DNA from 3 places in the Nocardia sp. CS682 genome. Region 2 is predicted to be linked to each of the others. Evidence: riboswitches for the same ligand, from Rfam matches in the RefSeq annotation. Region 2 holds a riboswitch; each other region holds the start of a gene.
What was found. A riboswitch is a leader RNA that binds a small molecule or an ion and turns the genes downstream of it on or off. The one in region 2 is predicted to bind cobalamin.
Positions count from the first base shown of each region.

Region 1: it holds a riboswitch for cobalamin, as region 2 does, so the genes downstream of both, DMB37_RS36340 (ABC transporter substrate-binding protein) here and metE (5-methyltetrahydropteroyltriglutamate--homocysteine S-methyltransferase) in region 2, are expected to answer to the same signal.
Region 3: it holds a riboswitch for cobalamin, as region 2 does, so the genes downstream of both, DMB37_RS23250 (CbtB-domain containing protein) here and metE (5-methyltetrahydropteroyltriglutamate--homocysteine S-methyltransferase) in region 2, are expected to answer to the same signal.

Region 1 covers NZ_CP029710.1:8,027,668-8,035,094, reverse strand. The annotation lists gene DMB37_RS36365 (PqqD family protein) at 1-197, opposite strand, end outside; gene DMB37_RS36360 (asparagine synthase-related protein) at 203-1,927, opposite strand; gene DMB37_RS36355 (DUF4190 domain-containing protein) at 2,824-3,435, opposite strand; partial or broken gene DMB37_RS36350 (LacI family transcriptional regulator) at 3,399-3,596, opposite strand; gene DMB37_RS36345 (hypothetical protein) at 3,612-4,310, opposite strand; cobalamin riboswitch at 4,383-4,572, shown strand; gene DMB37_RS36340 (ABC transporter substrate-binding protein) at 4,587-6,164, shown strand; gene DMB37_RS36335 (ABC transporter permease) at 6,172-7,146, shown strand; gene DMB37_RS36330 (ATP-binding cassette domain-containing protein) at 7,143-7,427, shown strand, end outside.
Region 2 covers NZ_CP029710.1:2,319,359-2,326,785, forward strand. The annotation lists gene DMB37_RS10385 (pyruvate carboxylase) at 1-2,849, opposite strand, end outside; gene DMB37_RS10390 (glycosyltransferase family 2 protein) at 2,965-3,840, opposite strand; cobalamin riboswitch at 4,109-4,299, shown strand; gene metE (5-methyltetrahydropteroyltriglutamate--homocysteine S-methyltransferase) at 4,451-6,718, shown strand; gene DMB37_RS10400 (TetR/AcrR family transcriptional regulator) at 6,815-7,384, shown strand; gene DMB37_RS10405 (hypothetical protein) at 7,381-7,427, shown strand, end outside.
Region 3 covers NZ_CP029710.1:5,152,159-5,159,585, forward strand. The annotation lists gene DMB37_RS23235 (OsmC family peroxiredoxin) at 1-404, shown strand, start outside; gene DMB37_RS23240 (hypothetical protein) at 530-1,078, opposite strand; gene DMB37_RS23245 (CbtA family protein) at 1,114-1,905, opposite strand; gene DMB37_RS23250 (CbtB-domain containing protein) at 1,896-2,090, opposite strand; cobalamin riboswitch at 2,118-2,283, opposite strand; gene mhuD (mycobilin-forming heme oxygenase MhuD) at 2,355-2,669, opposite strand; gene DMB37_RS23260 (alpha/beta fold hydrolase) at 2,764-3,510, shown strand; gene DMB37_RS23265 (A/G-specific adenine glycosylase) at 3,533-4,429, opposite strand; gene DMB37_RS23270 (carbonic anhydrase) at 4,520-5,143, shown strand; gene DMB37_RS23275 (hypothetical protein) at 5,266-5,955, shown strand; gene radA (DNA repair protein RadA) at 5,981-7,393, opposite strand.

The DNA.
Region 1 (7,427 bases), 3.2 Mb from region 2:
GTCTCGGCGCTCGCATCGATACGTTGCTCGAGCTCGCGGACCGCATCGTCGACGGTCGCGCAGCTCATCGCAGCCTGAACCATCAGCGTGGCAACGGGATTCAGTTCGAAGTAGACACCCGCCCTGGAGTCCATGATGACGCCGACGCCGTCGGTGGTGTCCAGGATGGCGTCGTCGCCGAGTTGCAGCAGTGGCATGGTGATCAGCTCCTCACCGGATGCGCGGCCCGGCTTTCCAGACTGCGCAGGAATAGTTCGGTCATGGCCGTGCAGATCAGGCTCTGCGCGTGGCGGCGCGTCGACAACGGGTGGCCGAGCACGGCGACCACCTGCGCCGGATCCACGATGTTCAGCCGAGCCAGCAGAGAGTCGGGCCCGAGTAGCCCGGCGAGGGTCTGCGGATGGTTCAGGCAGAAGTTCTCGTGCGGCGAACCCAGCCACAACCGTCCGTGCCGACGCCAAATCATCGGCGGCAGCCGGTCTTCGAGCATCAACCGCAGCACCGGTTTGTTGATATTTCGGCCGCCATACGAAATACACCGGTATGCCCTCGGCATGCCGGTCATCAGCTCGTACATCGCCCGATCGGCCATCGGCGAGCAGAACTGGACGCCGTGCGGCCAGGCCAGGGCCAGATCGGTGGTTTGTTCCTCGGGGACGAACTCCGGGTTGGGCAACTCGAACCGCACGCCCGGCATCGAGACCAGAAAGTCGGGGTGGCGCGTGTAGTCGCCGAACGCCGAGGCATCGATCGCCAGCGAATACGAGCGACGGACGCTCTTCAGCAGATCCGTCAGCGTCCAGCGTGAGCACAGCAGGCCGCGCAGCATCAGTCGCTTCTCCGGCAAGCTCAGCCGCCCCCGCAGCACATCGCACACGCCGTAGTCCGGGGCGGGACTGAACAGCAGGTCACCGTCCCGGCCCCAGGTGAGCAGCTCGACACCGTCCTGATGAACCCGCTGCACGATCTGCTCCAGCCAGCGAAACCCGGTGTGGTTGTACGGGTGCGAGAACCGCCAGTCCTCGTTCACGTGCCCGGCACCGGTGTCGGTCATGATCGGTACGAACGGGATGGACAGATGCCGGCACACTTCGCGGGCGTACTCGGACTCGTCGGCGAGCGGATCGTCGGTGGCCAGGTGGTAGGCGGTGACGTCGGCGCCGTTGGCCACCAGCGCGGCGGCCACAGCGGAGGAATCCATGCCGCCGCTCAGCAGGAGTCCGATGTGACCGCCGTGCGCGTAAGGACGGGTCGCGGCGAGCAGAAGTTCCCATGCCCGCTCCGCGTAGTCCCGCGCAGTGCTGCCCCGCGGCAGCGGCTTCGGCGTGATCCGGTCGTATTGGACGACTTCGGCCGACACGCCATCGAACACCAGCAGGTGGCCGGGGCGGAGCAAGCCCAACTCGGGATAGGCGAAGATGCTGTCGCCACGGCAGATTCGCCAGATGGTTTCCCGGTCCAGCCGGTCGAGGGTGTCGGGGACGAGGTCGGCGGGATCGCTGGACCATGCCAGCGTGTGGCCGGACTGCTTGTAGAACAGAGTGTCTCGGGTGAACAGGCTGCGGAACAGGAAGACTCGATCGTCGGTGACCAGGCAGCCGACCAGATCGCCCGGTAGCTCGGCCAGATCCGCATACCATCCGCTCCTGAGTGTGGCGGTGATCCGTTCGGCGAGGGCAGCGTCCAGGACTCCGGTGAGGGTGCCGCCCAGCGCGAGGTGGGCTCGATCACTCGGGTGCGCGGGCCGGACAGTCGGGTGCGTTCCCGCTCTTGTCCACTGCCGCAAGTAATTCGGGCTCTCCGGGACACTGCGCGCGGGGAAGGCGGTGAAGGGCACGCTGGTGTAGTCGACGGGCGCCCCGGCGCGGGGCAGGGTCGCTCGGCCGGCGCAACCGAGGTAGTCCACGGTAAGTGGGGAATCGTCCATGATGGCGGAACCTCTCATTCGCCGATAAATGTGGCCCCCTCCCCGTCACGTGCCGAAAGGAGGGGACCACGGGTCGATCATTGCGTGCGACTAGATCAGATTGCCGTGGCTCACCAGATCAGGCACGCCGCGGAAGAGGATCGTGGTGTGGTCCTCGACCGCGCCCAGGCAGATCACCAGGGGCTCGATGTAGGGCATCTTCGTCATTTTTGTCACCTCCTTTCTTCCATGTCGTTCTCATGACCCGGGCAGCGCAATACGCGCGCCAGGGACAGCTCGAATTCTTCGGGAATTGTCATTGCGACAAGACCGTGCGCAACGATGTTTCAGCCGCACTGGGAAATCACACAGAATACATACCGACCGCTCGAATCCGTAAGGGGCGCAATGCGATGCGGCGATCCGAATATTCGGCATATGAGGACATGACTCCACCTAAATACACAGAGGTGGTCGACTGCTGGGACCAGGCAGCGGACTTCGGTGTCCCACAATCGTTCTCGACATCGAGACAGATTCGGGACGAGGGCTGGTAGGTCACAACCATAGTCCCCCATGGCCTTTGCGTCGACCCCTACTGCGCACCTGAATAGTGTCGAATTCGTAAGCGCGCCGAATGGATTTCTCCGGCTGAGGATGCCGACTGGTCGGCGGGTACGGCCCGCACTCAATTACCCACGGATGAAAATATTCACAATGGAAGTTCGACGCGCCCGACCATCCGAGCGCAATGACCCGCGGTGCAGTAGTCACGCGGTGGTGCACCGCCTGCCGGAGCGCGGGCACTGCGCCACGCGCTCATCGGCAAGTCGGTGTCTTACACACTGCTCAGCGAAGCTGTCCTGACGAGATCCATTCCGGCGCGCGACGAATCATCGATGAGCGGAACAAACGCGTCAGTTGGTCGGCTGCGGGCTGATGGTGACGCTCAATTTGTTCTCCACCGTCTGCTGCCAATCCCGTTCGCACTGATCGATTTTCGCTTGGTCGTTACCAGCGTCGCTCACACAGTCGGTGAAGTCGTCACCACCGATGAAGCCGAAAAGTGCGAAGCCGGCCGCGATGGCTACCGCCGTCACGACCAACGCCACAATGCTCAAAACCAAGCCCGTTATTGCCATAGCAGAACCATCGGCGGCGCCCTTACGAGCCCGTACCGTGGCGATGATGCCGATGACGAGTCCGGCGAGGCCGAACAGGATGCCACCGATCACGGTCCAGAAGGTGAGCAGCGCGACAATACCCAGCACCAACGCCGCGATGGCCAGGCCCTTGCCGTCGGGCCGCCGATGAGACCCCGGGACCGGCGGCGGATACTGACCCGGTGCGGTATATCCGGGGGGAAATTCCTCCGTCATGGCTGTCCTTTCTTTGCGTCGGTTTCCACTGCGCCCGTTCGATGACCTCTCGAATGCTAATGAAATTCGAGCCGAGCGCACGCGTGCCACACGCAGCCTTATCGAAAGAATGGTCAATGCCGCGTGCTGGAGCGCCGGATAATCGACCACGGCTCGGCGCGGGAGTCGAGCCGCTGCCCGAGCGCGGCGTGGGCGCATAAAGCGCCCTGTTCGCGCAATGATTGCGCGACGGTGGTGATGTCGAGCCGCGCGGCTACCGCGGCATCGTCCCACCCGGTTACGGCAAGTTCGCCAGGGATGGCGCGACCGAGCGCACTCGCGGCCGATCAGGTCGGCTCGGCAATGAGGTGGAGGTAGGCGGTGTCGAGCGGGATGTCGACCGCGTACCAGGCTGCGGGTCGATCGTCGTCGCGGGGACACCAGGCGCACGCGATGCACAGTCTGGCCACCTCCCCGGCGGCCAGGCCGGGCAGGTGCCACGCGATTCGGGCCGGATCCGTGTAGCGCACACCGTATTCGGAGGTGGTGTCGTCCGCGCCGACCGGCAGCAGGTGTGCCCAACCGGCGGGCATCAGCCGACCGTCCGCGGCCTGCAGACCGAGCAGCTCCGAATCCGGGCCGCCGATCGACACCATGAAGTGCTCGTTCTCGACACTCACCGCGGCGAGGCATTCGGCGGAGTCCTGGCCGCCGTTCGCTCCGGCGGGCAGATCGGTCAGTTCGGCCGAGACGACCAGCCCGGACACCTCGGCGCGCGCCTGCACCTGCCAGATCCCGGCCCATACCGGGACCGGTGCGCCGCCGTCCCAAGGCTTGACGTCGATGCCGCCGAGCAACAGATCGACCGTTGCGGTCCGGTGCCGCCACCGGTGCAGATGTGAACCGTTCGCCAAGCGCCACAGGGTATTCGACGCGGCAGGTAGCACGTCCGACGCGAGCGTGACGGAGAACTCGACGGTGCCGAGGGGCGTATCGATCACCGCTGGGCGACGGTCTGCCTGGGCCAGCTGGTCGGTGGGGAGCATTCGCCCATCATCCAGGTTGCCAGGCACGCGCATCCCGGATACCCGAACCTACCGCGACCCGGCTGGTGGAGGGCGTTCGGAATAGCAGACGGTATGGTCTGAATCCGGCGTAGGGAACACCGGTGCGAATCCGGGGCTGTCCCGCAACTGTCACCGAGGAGCGATCCGCCGATTCATGGTCACGGCCTACCCAGGTTGGAAGACCGGCGGGGAGCGTTGATCCGGGAGCCAGGATACCTGCGCCGTGATACCGGGATCTCACCCACGAGGATGGCAATGGACAAGTACACAGCGGTGCGGCCCGGGCTCGGTCGCCGTTCCTTTCTGCTCGGGAGCGCGGGTGCGCTCGCGCTGGGCGGGCTGCTCGCGGGTTGCGGCACTGAGGGCGGCCCGACAGCCCCGGACGGACCACCGCGAGCGGGCGGACGCCTGCGGTCGGTGATCGCGGGGCGGTCGGCGAGCGCGGACGTGCTCGATCCGCACGAGGCCGGTAGTTCGGCGGGTGGTGCGGTGTCGAAGAACGTGTGGGACAAGCTCGTCGCCTACAACAACGATTTGACGTTGCGGTACCGGCTCGCGGAGTCGTTGGAGCCCAACGACGACGGCAGCCAGTGGCGGATCAATCTGCGCCGGGGCGTGGTGTTCAGCGACGGCTCGCCGCTGACGGCGCGGGACGTGCTGTGGAGTTTCGAGCGGATGCTCGACCCGGCCAAGAAGTCGTCCGGCGATCTCGCCAACATCGATATGTCGCGCACTCGCGCCGATGGTGATCTCGGCGTGCTGGTGACGATGAAAACGCCGCTGGCCGACTTCGGTTCGGTGCTGGCGGGCTGGTACTGCTACATCGTGAAGGACGGCACCGGCACCATCGATGGGTCGTCGCTGCCGGTGGGCACCGGTCCTTTCGCCCTGCAGCGGTGGTCGCCCGGCGACCGAACCCTGTTGCGGCGCAACGATCGATACTGGGACGGGCGCCCCCTGCTCGACGAGGTGGAGATCATCCAGATCGCGGAGACCGAGGCACGGGTGAACGCCTTCCTGTCCGGCGAAGCCGATGTGGTGCACGAGATCTCGTACCTGCAAGCGCGCACCCTGGAGCGCGACCCCGGTACGACCGTGGTGGTCCCGCCCGCAGGCCTGATGGGCGCGTTCCAGATGCGCGTGGACACACCGCCGTTCGACGACGTGCGAGTCCGGCAGGCCATGCGCCTCGCCGTGAACCGACAGGCCATGGTCGATTCGGTGTATTACGGCTACGCCGAGGTCGGCAACGACGTCTACGGCAAGGGTGCGCCCTTCTACAACGATGGTCTGCCACAGCGAACCTATGACCCCCAGCGCGCGCGAGAGCTGTTGCGGCAGGCGGGCAAAGAGAATCTGACGGTCACGCTGCCGACCGCCGACGGCTCGCCGGGCATGCTCGACTCCGCGACATTGTTCGCCGAGCACGCGAAGGCCGCCGGGATCGACATCCGGCTGGAGTCGGTGCCGGCGGACACCTATTTCTCCCAGGTCAGCGGTAAAGCACCGCTGTCGCACATCGGTTGGTGGAACTACAGTCTCGACTACTTCTACGGCCAGACCATGACCAGCACCTCCCCCAGCAACGGCACCGGCTGGCGGCGGCCGGGATGGGACACGAAGTTCGCCGAGGCGCGCGCCGCTATGGACCCGCAACGCCGCCGAACGCTGTATCACGAACTCCAGGAAGAACTCTGGAACGAGGGCGGGTACATCCTGCACAGCTTCGCCAAACGGCCCGACGCGGCGAAGAACCATGTGCGTGGTGTGCGTAACGGGGTGCCCGGCACCGACGACTGGGCCAACTACGCCACCACCTGGCTGGCGACGTAGCACCGCCGTGATCGCATATATCGCACGGCGGGTCGGCGGTGGGATCGGCGTGCTGTTCGCCGTCGCGCTCGCGGTTTTCTGGTTGTTCGAAGCACTGGACTCGGACGCGGCAACGGTGCTGCTGTCGCGCGACGGCGGCGGCGACCCCTCGCCGGAGCAGCTGACCGCGCTGCGCGCCGAGCTCGGACTGGACCGGCCCGCACCGGTGCGCTTCGCCGAGTGGCTGTTCGCCTTCCTCCAGGGCGATTTCGGCCATTCGCTGATCTCGGGGCGGCCGGTGAGCGATGTCCTGCTCGGCCGCGCGACCAACAGTGTCACCCTCGCGCTGCTCACCGCCGCGCTGTTGATCCCGCTGGCACTCGCACTCGGACTCGTGGCCGGAGCCCGCGCGGGAACCCGGACTGATCGGGTGATCAGTGCGGTCGCGCTGGCGGCGGAATCGGTGCCGTCCTTCGTGTTCGGTGTGCTGCTGGTGGCGACGGTGTCGCTGTCGCTGCACCTGCTGCCCGCCGTCTCGCTGCTGCCCAGCGGCATGAACGCGTGGCAGCGGCCGGAGATCCTGGTGTTGCCGGTGACCTGCCTGTTGATCGGGCTGGCACCGCACCCGGTGCGCATGGTGCGGGCGCAGACCGCGGAAGTCATGGCAGGCAACTACATTCGGACCGCGCGGCTCAACGGCATCAGTGGGCTGCGGCTGCTGCTACGGCATGTCGCACCCAATGCGGTGTCGGCGTCCCTCTATCCGCTCGCCGGTTCGGTCGTCGGGTTGATCGGCGGCGTCGCGGTGGTGGAGACCTTGTTCAACTATCCGGGTCTGTCGCAGGAACTGTTGCGCGCCATCTCGGCTCGCGACTTTCCCTTCGTCCAGTCGGCCGCGGTGCTGATGGCGGCGGTCGGGATCGCGATCTACCTGATCGCCGATCTGCTGACCCTGCTGGTGAGTCCGCGGGCCCGGCAGCTGGCCCTGACGGAGCGAGCATGACGGCGCGACGCCGGCTTCGCTCCGGCTGGCTGCTGGTCACCGTGGTGGTGCTGCTGCTCGTGGTGCTCGGCCCGGTCTTCGCGCCGTACGCGCCGACCGCGGTGGTCGCGCCTCCGTTCCAGCCGCCGACGGGCCGCCATCTCTTCGGCACCGATGTGGTCGGCCGGGATGTGCTGTCGCGGGTCCTGCACGGCGGGCTGCCGCTGCTGTCGCTCGCCGGGCTGGTGCTGATCGTCGCGTACACACTCGGGCTTGGGCTCGGCTTGCTCGCGGGTCTGCGC
Region 2 (7,427 bases):
GTGCCGGCCAGCCCGGCCTCGTCCTCGGCGGTGAGCGGGGTCTCCGGCTTCGCCTCGCCGCGCCCGGCCAGCGCACGGCTGCGGAACGGTTCCGGCCAGCCACCCGCCGGGGTGCCGAGTTCGCCACGCAGGAAGCCGATTACCGAGTCGGGGATGTCGTAGCGGCCGGGGTCGGCGGCGAAATCCTCGATGTCGACGCCGGTGCCGACCAGGGCCAGCGCCAGGTCGCCGACCACCTTGGACGACGGGGTCACCTTCACCAGGCGGCCCAGCAGCCGGTCCGCCGCAGCGTATTTCGCTTCCACTTCCTCGAATCGATCACCGAGGCCGAGGGCGATGGCCTGCTGGCGCAGGTTCGACAGCTGACCGCCGGGGATCTCGTGGGTGTAGACCCGGCCGGTCGGGGCGGGCAGCCCGGACTCGAAGGGCGCGTACACCTTTCGCAGCGCCTCCCAGTACGGCTCAAGGTCGCACACGTGCTGCAGGTTCAGGCCGGTGTCGTACTCGCTGTGCGCCGCGGCCGCGACGATCGCGGAAAGCGCAGGCTGACTGGTGGTTCCGGCCATCGCGGCGCTCGCGCCGTCCACCGCGTCGGCACCCGCCTGCCAGGCGGCCAGATAGGTGGCCAGCTGACCGCCCGGGGTGTCGTGGGTGTGCACGTGCACCGGCAGATCGAAGTTGCTGCGCAGCGCGGTAACCAAGGTGGCGGCCGCGGGGGCGCGGAGCAGCCCGGCCATGTCCTTGATGGCGAGCACGTGCGCGCCCGCGTCCACCATCTGCTCGGCCAGCTTGAGGTAGTAGTCCAGCGTGTAGAGCGTTTCGTCCGGGTTGGACAGATCGCCGGTGTAGCTCATCGCGACTTCCGCGATGGCCGTGCCGGTTTCGCGCACCGCGTCGATGGCCGGGCGCATCTGGTCGACATTGTTGAGCGCGTCGAAGATGCGGAAGATGTCGATGCCGGTGGCGGTCGCCTCGGAGACGAACGCGCGGGTCACCTTCTCCGGGTAGGGCGTGTAGCCGACGGTGTTGCGGCCGCGCAGCAGCATCTGCAGGCAGATGTTCGGCACCGCCTCGCGCAGCGCGGCGAGGCGCTCCCACGGGTCCTCGTACAGAAAGCGCAGCGCCACATCGTAAGTCGCGCCGCCCCAGGCCTCGATGGACAGCAGCTGCGGGGTCAGCCTGGCCACGTGCCCGGCGACGCCGAGCAGGCCGTTGGTGCGCACGCGGGTGGCCAGCAGCGACTGGTGCGCGTCACGGAAGGTGGTGTCGGTGACGCCGACTGCCTTCTGCGCGCGCAGGTCCTGCGCGAAGCCCTCCGGGCCGAGACGGAGCAGGCGCTGCCGGGAACCGTCCGGCGGCGCGACGGTCAGGTCGATCGGTGGCAGCTTGTCGTGCGGGTACACCGTGGTCGGCCGTTCGCCGTGCGGCTTGTTGACGGTGATGTCGGCCAGGTAGGTGAGGATCTTGGTGCCGCGGTCGGCCGAACCACGCTGGTTGAGCAGCTGCGGGCGCTCATCGATGAACGAGGTGGTGACCCGGCCCGCCTGGAAGTCCGGGTCGTCGAGCACCGCGAGCAGGAACGGAATGTTGGTGGTGACGCCGCGAATGCGGAACTCGGCGAGCGCACGCTGGGCCCGCGACACCGCGGCGCCGAAATCGCGGCCGCGGCAGGTGAGTTTCACCAGCATCGAGTCGAAGTAGGCGCCGATCTCCGCGCCGAGGTTGGCGCCGCCGTCGAGCCGGATGCCCGCGCCGCCCGGAGTCCGGTAGGCGGTGATCCGGCCGGTGTCGGGGCGGAAGCCGTTGGCCGGGTCCTCGGTGGTGATCCGGCACTGCATCGCGGCGCCGCGGATGCTGACGGTCTCCTGGCTGAGGCCGAGTTGTTCGAGGGTCTCGCCCGCTGCGATGCGCAGCTGCGCCTGCACCAGGTCCACGTCGGTGATCTCCTCGGTCACCGTGTGCTCGACCTGGATGCGCGGGTTCATCTCGATGAAGACGTGGTTGCCGCGCTCGTCTAGCAGGAACTCGACGGTGCCCGCGCAGCTGTAGCCGATCTCCTTGGCGAAGGCCACCGCGTCGGCGCAGATGCGGTCGCGCAGTGCGGGATCCAGGTTCGGCGCGGGCGCGAGCTCGATCACCTTCTGGTGCCTGCGCTGCACCGAACAGTCGCGCTCGAACAGGTGCATCACATTGCCCTGCTGGTCGGCCAGGATCTGCACCTCGATGTGGCGCGGGTTCACCACGGCCTGCTCGAGGAAGACGGTGGGATCGCCGAACGCCGACTCGGCCTCGCGCGACGCGGCCTCGATGGACTCGCGCAGGTGCTCGGCGTCGGCGACCCGGCGCATGCCGCGCCCGCCGCCGCCTGCTACCGCCTTGACGAAGATCGGATAGTCCAATTCCTGTGCCGCGGCAAGCAACTCGTCCACATCGGCGGACGGCGCGCTGGACCGCAGCACCGGCAGCCCGGCGGCCTTGGCCGCCGCGATGGCCCGCGCCTTGTTGCCTGCGAGCTCGAGCACCTCGGCGGACGGGCCGATGAAGGTGATGCCCTCGCGGGCGCAGGCCGCCGCCAGGTCCGGGTTCTCGGACAGGAAGCCGTAGCCCGGGTAGACGGCGTCGGCGCCCGCCGATTTGGCCGCGTCGACGATCGCGTCGATCGAGAGGTACGCCCGGACGGGGTGCCCCTGTTCACCGATCTGGTAGGACTCGGCCGCCTTCGTTCGATGGACCGAGTTGCGGTCCTCGTACGGGAAGACGGCCACCGTCCCAACGCCGAGCTCGTAGGCCGCGCGGAAGGCCCTGATGGCGATCTCGCCCCGATTGGCAACCAAGACTTTCGTGAACATTGGCCTAAGGTACCCGGACCCACCCGCCTCACAGACACGGAAGGGCCCTTCGCAAGCATCTTCACAACGCCGTCCGGCGGCGTTGCGAAGATGCGTTCATCCGCGCGTCACACTGTCAGATCCAGTGCATCGTCCGATGCCGGAGCCCGCCGCGGAACTGACCGACGGCGAGACCGATCATCAGTCCGCGCTCCTCGGCAACCAATCCGCGAGTGAATGGCAGACGAATCATGCGTAACAAGACTTCGGGCAGGTGAATTTCCGGCAACCCATTGTTCGGGAATTCCGCATTCAGCCGGGCGAGGCCGATGCCTCGGCTGCGTCCCTGCCGATATCCGGGACGGAAGCCCTGCCGGTATCGATAGGCGACGAGCGCCTCGGGCAGATATCCGAGACGGTATCCCTCGCGATGGGCCCGCCAGCCGAATTCGAGATCCTCGTTCGCGGCGTAGCTGGTGTCCTGGCCGCCCAGCTTCCGATACACCTCCGCCCGGCACGCCATGCTGGTCCCGATGATCACAGGTGCATAAACGCCGGTCGGCTGGAATTTGTCAGGCGCCGGGATGTTGGCGACGTGGCGCGGATTGGCCGCGTTGAGCGAATCACCTTCGACCGCAGAGCAAATCAGGTCGTAACCCTCGTCCAGGAACTCGACCATGCGGCTGACCCAATTGGAATGCGCCTGGTCGTCGTGGTCGCAGAACAACAGGATCGTGCCGGTGGCTTGCGAAGCGCCGACATTACGGGCAAATGCCGCACCGGAGGTCCCCGACGCGTCCACATAACGCAGTTCGAGGCGTCCGTGCAGCGGATGAGTTTCGATATGGAGTTTCACATCGATCGGGGATCCGTTGTCGGCTATGACGACATCGAATTCCCCCCTATAATCTTGACGCGTCAAGGCGCCTAGTTGGACATCGAGTAGATCCAGGCCGTCGGCCGTCCCGATGTAGGTTGGAATGACGATCGATACCGACCGTTCAGTCACCACGCGTACTCCTGCAATCGTTTCCCCACGCGGGAGCCCTCCCCCGAGGGGACAACCTTAAACGCATTCCGGAAAGGGCGGCTACACCCGAGTTCCGTGGGCTTCCTCACAGACTTGGTCAAATGACCAAACAGTGATGGGCAAATGATCGAAGACCACCGCTCCCCCGCCCGGCCGTCCACCACCGCGCCGCGCGCCCTATGCTCGTAGGTGCAGCTGGTTCACTGCGGCGCGTACGAGATGGAGCCCCGTCGTCGCGCAGCGGAGTCGAGTTCGACCGCCCCGAGAGGGTGGCCGGGCGAGAGGGAACCCGGTGAGAATCCGGGACTGTCCCGCAGCGGTGAGCAGGAACGACCGCCGTCACATGCACTGGGCACGACGCCCGGGAAGCGACGGCCAGTAGGTCGGCCGCGAGGCCGGTGCCTGTGAGTCCGAAGACCTGCCAGCCGTGTCGGATACGCCGTATCCGGCGGCCACCGCCTCGTGGATCTGGGCGCGCGGTTCTACCAGTACTGATATGTCGGGCTCTAGTTTGTTGAAATCTCCTGGCGTATCTCGGTAGCCGCGCAGCCCGTATGGCGTCGGCCTACGACACCAGCACTGGAGAGACAACGTGACTGTTGTAAATCAGACACCGTTCACCGCAACGGTTCTCGGGCTACCTAGGGTCGGACCGCGGCGTGAGCTCAAGCGGGCCACCGAGGCCTACTGGGCGGGCAAGATCGACGCCGGGCAGCTGCACGCCGTCGCGCGCGAGCTGCGCCACGCCCAGCTCACCGAATTACAAGCGGCAGGCCTGGATTCGATCCCGGTGGGCACCTTCTCGTACTACGACCAGGTGCTCGACACCGCCCAGCTGCTCGGCGCACTGCCGCAGCGGGTCGCCGGGATCGCCGATTCCTTGGATCGGTACTTCGCCGCCGCCCGCGGCACCGACACGGTGGAACCGCTGGAGATGACCAAGTGGTTCGACACCAACTACCACTATCTGGTGCCGGAAATCGGCCAGGACACCGTGTTTTCGCTGAACCCGGCGAAGCTGCTGGACGAGGTGCGCGAGGCGGCCGAGCTCGGCGCGAACGCGCGCCCGGTGGTGGTCGGGCCGATCACCTTCCTGAAGCTGGCCAAGGCCACCGGCGGTGCACCGTTGGACCGGCTCAGCGAGCTCGTCCCGCTGTATCGCGAGTTGCTCCGGCTGCTGGCCGAGGCAGGGGTCGGCTGGGTGCAGATCGATGAGCCTGCGCTGGTCACCGACCTCACCGACGACGAAATCGACCTGGTGCGTAGCACTTACACCGAACTGTCCGCGTCGTCGCAGCGCCCCGCGATCCTGGTGGCCACCTACTTCGGCCATCCCGACGCCGCACTGACCGCGCTGGCGGGCACCGACATCGAGGGCATCGCGCTCGACTTCACCGCAGGCACCAGCGTCTCCGATGTGGTGGGCGTCCCTGCCCTGGCAGGCAAGCTGCTGGTGGCCGGCGTGGTCGACGGCCGCAACGTGTGGCGGGCCGATCTCGACCAGGCACTGTCCACCCTGGGCACCCTGCTCGGCAGCGCCGCGTCGGTGGCGGTCTCGACCTCATGCTCGCTGCTGCACGTGCCGTACACGCTCGCCGCGGAGACCGGGCTGGACGATCGCCTCCGGTCCTGGCTGGCGTTCGGCACGGAGAAGGTGGCCGAGGTCCGGCTGCTGGCGACCGCGCTGACCGAGGGCACCGAGGCGATCAGCGCCGAATTGGCCGAGGTGCGTGCGGCATTGGCTACGCGGCAGTCCGACCCACGGCTCAACGACGCGCAGGTGCGGGCCAGGCTGGCGGCGCTCGGCCCGGACGCGAGCAGGCGCGCGCCCGCCGAGGAACGTCGTGTGCTGCAACAACAACGGCTGCAACTGCCGCCGCTGCCGACCACGACCATCGGCTCGTACCCGCAGACCTCAGCGATCCGGTTGGCCAGGGCGGCGTTGCGCAAGGGCGAGATCGACGAGGCCGAGTACATCCGCCGGATGCGTGCCGAGGTCGCCGATGTCATTGCGCTGCAAGAGAAGCTGGGCCTGGACGTGCTGGTGCACGGCGAGCCGGAGCGCAACGACATGGTGCAGTACTTCGCCGAACAGCTCGACGGCTTCGCCGCCACCGAGCAGGGCTGGGTGCAGTCCTACGGTTCGCGCTGCGTGCGCCCGCCGATCCTGTTCGGCGACGTGACCCGGCCTGCGCCGATGACCGTCGACTGGATCAGCTACGCGCAGTCGCTCACCGACAAGCCGGTGAAGGGCATGCTCACCGGACCGGTCACCATCCTCGCCTGGTCATTCGTGCGCGACGACCAGCCGCTCGGCGACTCGGCGCGGCAGGTCGCGCTGGCCATCCGGGACGAGACGGTGGACCTGCAGGCCGCGGGTATCCGCATCATCCAGGTGGACGAGCCCGCACTGCGGGAGTTGCTACCGCTGCGCAAGATCGACCAGCAGACCTACCTCGACTGGTCGGTGCAGGCGTTCCGGATCGCCACCTCCGGCGTCTCGGACGCCACCCAGGTGCACACCCACCTCTGCTACTCGGAGTTCGGCGAGGTGATCGACGCGATCGCCGGGCTGGACGCCGACGTGACCTCGATCGAGGCGGCGCGCTCCCGGATGGAGGTGCTCGACGACCTCAACGCGGCGGGCTTCGATCTGGGTGTCGGGCCGGGTGTGTACGACATCCACTCGCCCCGGGTGCCCAGCGTGGCGGAGATCACCACGTCTTTGCGTGCGGCGCTGAAAGCCGTTCCCGCCGAACGGCTGTGGGTCAATCCCGACTGCGGGCTGAAGACCCGCGGGCAGGCCGAGGTGGAGGCGTCACTGCGGAACATGGTGGCCGCCGCGACGGCTGTGCGCTGATCGTTCCGGCGTGGTGAAGTTCAGCCCCCTTCGTGTTCGCGGAGGGGGCTGAACTCGACCCTTGTTTATGACTGACCGGTCATTCATAATCGGATCATGCCGAGGAAAGTCGACCGGGTCGCGCGCCGAGCGGAGATTCTCGACGCCGCGGTGCGCGTGTTCGCCCGCAAGGGCTTCGCCACCTCGCGCATCGAGGACGTCGCCGCCGAGGCGGGTATCGCCAAGGGCAGCGTGTATCTGTACTTCGACAGCCGAGATGCGTTGCTGGCAGGGGTTTTCCAGAGTTACGCCGAGAGCAGCGGGCAGGTGCTGGCCGAGCTCGGCGACGGCACCGCACTGGATCGGCTGACCAGGCTGATCCACGGGACGGTCGAGATGCTCGCCGCGCACCCCGACCATGCGCGCGTCCTGCTGGACGTCTGGGCGTCGAATCCACCGCTCGATATGGCGACGGTGTATCGCGAATACCGCTCGGCCATCGCGGATCTGCTGCGGCAGGCCCAGGCCGGCGGCGAGCTGCGACCCGGCATCGGCGAAGCACATGCCGCAGTCGTCGTCGGCGCCATCGAGGGGTGTCTCGTCCAGGCATTGGTCGATCCGCAGGTGTCCCTGCGCGAGCTGGCCGGCCCGATTGCGCAGATCTGCGTGGAAGGAATCCGTCGATGAATCTCACGGATCGATTGATCGCCCCGAATGCCACGCACGGCGA
Region 3 (7,427 bases), 2.8 Mb from region 2:
CTCTTCAGGAGGGGTCGGGGCAGGTCGAGCTGGCCAGTTCCGGGGTCGGCAAGTACGACGTGTCGTTCCCCAAGCGTTCCGCCGACGAGGCCGACGGGACCACCAGCCCCGAGGAGCTCATCGCGGCCGCGCACTCGTCCTGCTACGCGATGGCGCTCTCGGCGCAGATCGGCAATGCGGGCGGCACCCCGGAGAGCCTGGACGTCACCGCTGACGTGACCCTCGGCCCCGACCCGGCCGGCGGCTTCCGGATCTCCGGTATCAAGCTGACCGTCCGCGGCAAGGTCTCCGGTATCGACGCCGATGCCTTCGCCGCCGCCGCGGAGGCCGCCAAGGCGGGCTGCCCGGTCAGCAAGGCGCTCGCGGGCGTCGACCACATCCTGCTCGACGCGGCCCTGGCCTGAGTTCAGCGCGCACAACTGCCCGGCCTGCGCATCCTCGTGCGCGAGCCGGGCAGTCGCATTAGGTGACAACAGATTTCGTGACTACATGGGTAACTCGTCGGGTACCAGCTAACCCACCTGCCGGATTACCGCCGGCCGCCAACGTCACTGCCGTTGTGCGTGAGCCTGGCCTGAAGACTCGGAGAGGCGGGGGAGAAAAAGCGACGGGCTTCCGGGTGGTACATGGCAGGGATGGCGACCAGGACCGCGACTATATGGATCGCGCGGAACAGGCCGATCGTCGCGGATTCGACCGTGATATTCGCGAACAGGTCCCCGATCTTGTCGGCGGACAGCAGCGCGGCCAGCGGCTCGATGACCAGTGACAGCAGGCCGATCACGCCGATGCCGAAGGTCAGTACCAGCCGGGCCCAGCGGGCGCCGTGCGTCATCCGGATGGCGACCAGCAGCACGACCAGGTAGATGCCCAGCCGCATGGCGAGACCCGTCGCCAGGCCCGCCACGTCGACCTCTTCACGTTCGAGCAGTGCGGCGATCTGAACAATAGCCTCGGCGACCCCGGCGAGCAGTGCGGCGACCAAGCCGAGGTAGGCGATGCGGATGGCGCGTGGCGGCTCGACGGGCGCACCCGAACGAAGCGGTGCGGGCCAAAGAGAAAGGGCGGTGTCGGTCATGACACCGACACTGCCCCTCGTCTTCCGGATGCGGATCAGCCCGCGGTAGCGATCGACTCTCGTACCGGAGTATCAGTGCGCGTGGCGAATTCGGTGAGTGCGGCGAAGCCGAGGGCCAGGCAGGCCCACAGTGTCGCGGTCTGGGCCAGCGACGCCACCCGGAACTGCCACAGCAGGCTGGCCGGGAAGTCCGCCTTCACCTCGTCCACGCCGGGCAGCAGGATGTAGCCCACCGCCGTGACGAGGACGAACGCGGCGACTCCGGCGATCAGCCGCAGCATGCTCAACCGCCCGCGCAGCACCTTGTAGACGTACACGCCGACACCGACCGCCACGAGGCCGAGCAGTACCGCCGCCAACCACAGCAGGGTGCGCTGGTTGATCGTGTCCGGATCACCGACCGCGGGCGGGTTCGCCGGATATTTGAAGAACGGCACCGCGACGATCGCGGCCCAGCCGCCGAGGCCGAGCGCGAGTGCGAGTTTTGGCCCGGAGAACGTCGTGTAGCGCCGCGCGAAGTGCGCGACCGAGGCGAAGATCGCGCCGAGCGCCAGGCCGGCCAGGCCGAGGGCGAGGAACTGTCCCGCCTTCTGCCCCGCGCGGCTGACCAGTGGTTCTTCCTCGCCGCCGTGCGAATGTCCGCCGCTCGCCTCCGGTTCCGCGCCGTGCGGATGATCCGCGGCGGAACCGGCTTCCTCGATGGCGATGGCGGCGTCGACCTTCGGCTCGCCGACGAAGTAGCCGACCGATGCGGCCAGCAGGCCCGCGATCAAGCCTGCCAATAGTCCGCGCAGTAGAAGGGTTTTGAGCGAACCAATCAGTGGCACGGAAGCCCCAGCAGGTGACGTCCGTCGTGCATCAGCTCGTGCAGGTACATCCCGCTGCGCGAGATGACGCCCTGGTCGAAGCCGACCAGGTACAGCGTGAGCAATGCGAGAAGAACGACACCTACCGTGACGAGCACAGTGGCGAGTGAATCGGTTGCCCGGCTCGGCGAATGCGCGATAGCCATGCGAGTCCTCCTAGGGATGCGCGTCCCGTCGAATGGGGGCGAGGGTGCCGGTGTCTGGCTGTCCGGCACCCAGGGGCTCGATGCATGGAACACAGTGGCGCGACCGCTCCGGAATCACACCGGATTACCGCATCACCCTCGCGTTTTGTCCTTCGAACTGTGACACCTGGAGGCACCCGACGTCAATATGACCAGCGCGGACCGCGCCCCGCCGTCGGGCGAGTCGCCGGGCAGGCCGGCCCACCCGGCCATCCCTGAACTACGTCAGCTCGCCGGCTTCGCGGCCACGTCGAGAACCACCTCGAATTCGAGCAGCGAAGCACCCGTGGAGACCGGCTTCTGCCGCTCACCCGCGTGCGCCTCGCGCGCGGGCCCGTCCCGCCAGGCCGCGAACGACTCTTCCGAATCCCACTGGGTGACAACGAAGTACCGGTTATCCCCGGCGACCGGCCGGAGCAACTGGAAGCCGAGGAAGCCGGGCGAACCCTCGACCGCGTGCGCACGGTGGGCGAACCGCTTCTCCAACTCGGGGCCTGCGCCCTCGGGAACCTCGATCGCGTTGATCTTCACAACAGCCATGGCCTCGACAATACGACCCGCGAGCGGCCACTCGGTATGGGCCGTATCCGGGGGCAGTGCGCACGCCACGCGCGAGCCCGGCAGAATCGGCGGGGTGTTGCACGACGAAGGCGGAGCGGGGGTGCCGATCCTGCTGCTGCACGGACTGATGGGCAGCGCCCGGACCTGGCACGACCAACTGGACTGGCTGCGCGACTACGGCCACGTCTACACCTTCGATGCCGCCGGGCACGGCAGACCGGCGCCTGCCGAGCTGACCACCGAGGCCTTCGTCGCCGATCTGGCCGCCGCCACCGCAGGCATCACCGAGCCGATGGTGGTGATCGGGCATTCGATGGGCGCGCTGCACGGCTGGGTCTTCGCCGCGACGCACCCCGGTCGGGTGCGCGCGCTGGTGATCGAGGACATCGCCCCGGATTTCACCGGCCGCACGGCGGCGGACTGGGCGGCGATGATCGAGGCGTGGCCGCAACCGTTTCCGGACGCGGCGGCGGTGCTGAAGTTCTTCGGGCCGGTCGCCGGGCGGTACTTCCTGAACTCGTTCGAGCACGGTCCGGACGGTTACCGGCTGCACGGCTCGGTCGCGACTTTCCGCGATATCTCCGAGGAATGGGGCAGTCGCGACTTCTGGCCGCAGTGGCATGCCATCCGCGTGCCCGCCCTGCTGCTGGAGGGCGAGCACACCATCACCCCGCCGGGCCAGATGCGTCGGATGGCCGAGGTTCATCCCGATGCCGAGCACGTACTCGTCACCGGCGCAGCGCATCTCGTGCACGACGATCAACCCGACCACTACCGCGCCGAGGTCGAACGTTTCCTCCGCCGCGTCCTGAACCCATAACGCTCGGCACCGCCGCACACGGTCAGGCGCCGGCGCCCCCTTCGCCGGCGAGGGCGAACAGGCCGTCGACGGTCTGCTCGATCAGCCCGTCGACCAGCAGCGAGTCCAGCGCGCGGGCCCGCTGGCCGGGGTCGCGGGGCCACGCCAGATCCAGCCGTACCCGTTCCACCGGGCCGGTCGCGCCGCGCAGTACGTCGAGCAGGCGGCCGCGGGCTTGGCGGTCGGTGCCCTCGTATTTCTGTGTGCGGCGGACGATTTCGGAGGCCGGGCGGCCCGCGGTGACCCACGCGCAGGTCGGCAGCGGGCAGCGGGTGCAGTCCGGTGTGCGGGCGGTGCACACGGTCGCGCCCAGCTCCATCAGCGCGGCCGAGAACACCGCGGCGCGGTCGATCTGTTGCGGCAGTAGGGCTTCGGTCTCCGGCAGGTCGCGCGAGGACGGGTTTCCGGCCTCGGCTCGCCCGTGCACGGCGCGGGCGACCACCCGGCGCACGTTGGTGTCGACCACCGGAACCCGTTGCCCGTAGGCGAAACACGCGACCGCGCGCGCGGTGTACGCCCCGATGCCGGGCAGGCTCAGCAACACCTCGACATCGGCGGGCACCTCGTCGCCGTGCTCGGCCGCGAGCACCCTGGCGCACTCGTGCAGCCGCAGCGCGCGGCGCGGATAGCCGAGTTTGCCCCAGGCCCGCAGCACCTCGGCCTGCGAGGAGGCCGCCATCGCCGACGGCACCGGCCAGCGCGCCACCCACTCGCGCCAGATCGGCTCGACCCGGACCACCGGCGTCTGCTGCAGCATGATCTCGCTCATCAGGATCTGCCACGCGGTGACCTCGGCCCGACGCCACGGCAGGTCGCGCGCGGTCTCGGCGTACCAGTCGAGCAACACGTCCGCATCGATGCTGTTCGGAGCTTTCCTCACTGTTCCTGTCCTACTGCTGCCGGTCGGTATTTGCCGACCTGTAACCAAACGAACTGGCTGGTAACACGAGCCTTGTGCACAATGATCGGTATGCCTGATTCCAATCCGGTCAGTGCCTGGAAGTCCTTGCGTGAAGGCAACGACCGTTTCGTCTCCGGTGCGCTGCTGCATCCTAGCCAGGGCGCCAACGACCGAGCCAAGCTCGTCAGCGGCCAGCACCCGTCCGCAATCCTGTTCGGTTGCGGCGACTCCCGAGTCGCCGCCGAGCTGATCTTCGATCAGGGACTCGGTGACATGTTCGTGGTGCGCACCGCGGGCCATGTCGTCGACAGTTCGGTGCTCGGCTCGATCGAGTACGGGGTGCAGGTGCTCGACGTACCGCTCATCGTGGTGCTCGGTCACGACAGCTGCGGCGCGGTGAAGGCCACCATCGACGCGCTCGACGGCGGCGAGGTGCCCGGCGGATTCATCCGCAGCGTGGTCGAGAAGGTCACGCCGTCCATTCTGATCGGCCGCAGGGAGGGCCTGTCCACCGTCGACGAGATGGAGGCCAGGCACGTGGTGGAGACGAGCAGGCTGCTCATGCAGCGATCGATGATCATCTCGCAGCGGGTGGCGACCGGTGAGCTCGCGATCGCCTGTGTCACATACAAGCTCGCCGACGGCCAGGTGAAGTTGCAGCGTGTCGTCGGCAACATCGGCGAGCTCGCCTGAGCCGGGGTCGCCGGAGTTTCCCCTGCGTGCGGGCCGGAATTTACTCGCCACGATCACCTATTCCGGACCGACACGCCGCAGGCATGAGTCGCTGCGCCCGATGGTGCCCTTACCGTTGAGGCGTGCTGGAACCGAATGGACCGCTGCCACCGGAGATCTATTGGCGTCGTCGCGCATTGGCGATCGGCGCCCTGGTCGTCGCGCTGGCGCTGGTCATCTGGCTGGTACTGACGGTCTCCCGCGGCGGCGACTCGCCCGGTGACTCGAAGCCCGTCGCGGCGAGCTCGTCGTCCAGCACGGCGAGCAAGCCCGCGGATGCCTCGACGACGAAGGCCGCGGAGCCGAGCGAATCCGGCACGCCCGCACCGTCGAGTGTCGCCTCGTCCGCGTCGAACGAGCCCGCCGCGGGGACGGGTCAGTGCCCCGATCAGTCGCTGGCCATCAAGATCAGCGTGGATCAGCCGACCTACCGGGTCGGCGAGCAGCCGAACTTCCGGATCGTCATCACCAACATCTCCAGCGTGCAGTGCCAGCGGGACATGAACCTGGCGCAGATCCAGGCCTCGGTGCTCTCGCTGGACGGCCAGCGCCGGTTCTGGACGAGTTCGGACTGTTCGCCCGTGGACGAGTCGAACGCGCGCAACCTGAAACCCGGTGAGCAGGCGCTGTTCACGGTGCGCTGGTCGGGCACCACGTCGCAGCAGGGCTGCGTCGGCGAGCGAGTGCCGGTGCCCGCGGGCGCCTATCAGGTCATCGCGCAGTTCGGTTCGCTGCACAGTTCGCCGGAGCCGTTCAACCTGACCACCACCTGAGCCGCCGCGAATTCGGTTGGCCCCGTTAGAAATCGGGTGCCACATCGGTCGCCTCCTTCGTCGCGCGCCGCTTGCGGGTGCCGGTGATGCGGATGGCCGCGCGCACGTCGGCGACCTCGTGGATCTTCATGCCGCCGCGCTTGAGCGGGGCATAACCCGGCGGCACCAGCGCGGTGGTGAAGCCGAGTCGCTCGGCCTCGGCCAGCCTGCGTTCCAGTCCGGTCACCTTGCGTACCTCGCCGGCCAGCCCGACCTCGCCGAGGATCACCCAGCCCGCCGGAATCGCCACCTCCGAATTGGCGCTGGCGATGGCGAGCGTGATGGCCAGGTCGGCGGCGGGCTCCAGCAGGCGCATGCCGCCGACCGTCGCGGCGTACACATCGGACTTGCCGATGAACACCTTGCCCCGGCTCTGCAGCACGGCGAGCACCATCGCGACCCGGTTGTAGTCGAGGCCGCTGACCGCGCGGCGCGGATTCGGGATCTCGGTCTCCACCGTCAGGCCCTGCACCTCGGCGACCAGCGGCCGCTTGCCGTCCATTGCCACGGTGACCGCGGTGCCAGGCACCGAATCGGTGCGGTGGTGCAGGAACAACCCGGACGGGTCGTCGACGCAGGCGATGCCGTCCTCGTGTAGTTCGAAACAGCCGACCTCGTCGGCGCTGCCGAAGCGGTTCTTGATGCCGCGCACCATGCGCAGCGTCGAGTTCTTGTCGCCCTCGAACTGCAGCACCACGTCGACGAGGTGTTCCAGCGTGCGCGGGCCCGCGACATTGCCGTCCTTGGTGACATGGCCCACCAGCAGCACCGCGATCCCGGTCGCCTTGGCCAGCGAGGTCAGCGCTGCGGTGACCGCGCGCACCTGGGTGACGCCGCCGATCACGCCGTCCACCTCGGGCGCGAGCATGGTCTGCACCGAGTCGACCACCAGCAGCGTCGGCTGCACCTGCTCGACATGCCCGAGCACGATCGACAGATCGGACTCCGCGGCCAGATACACCCGCTCGTGCACCGCGCCGGTCCGGTCGGCCCGCAGCCGCACCTGGCCCGCCGATTCCTCGGCGGTGACGTAGAGCGCCTTCGCGTCGTTCTGTCTTGCCCAGCGGTGCGCGACCTCGAGCAGCAGCGTCGACTTGCCCACGCCGGGCTCGCCGGACAGCAGCACCACCGAGCCGGGCACGACACCGCCGCCGAGCACCCGGTCGAGCTCGCTGACCCCCGTCGACCGCGCCTGGGTGATCTTGGAGTCGATGGTGGAGATCGGGGCGGCGGCGGTACTCGGCAGCATCGCGCGCCGCGCGGGGGAGCCTGCCCCCGTAGCCGCGACGGCGACCTCGTCGACGGTGCCCCACGCCCCGCAGTCGGGGCACTTACCCACCCACTTGGCGACCTCGTGCGTGCAGGCGGAGCACCGGAAGATCGACTTGGTCTTTGCCACACGCGCACCTTACGTACCGCATCCGACAACAAGG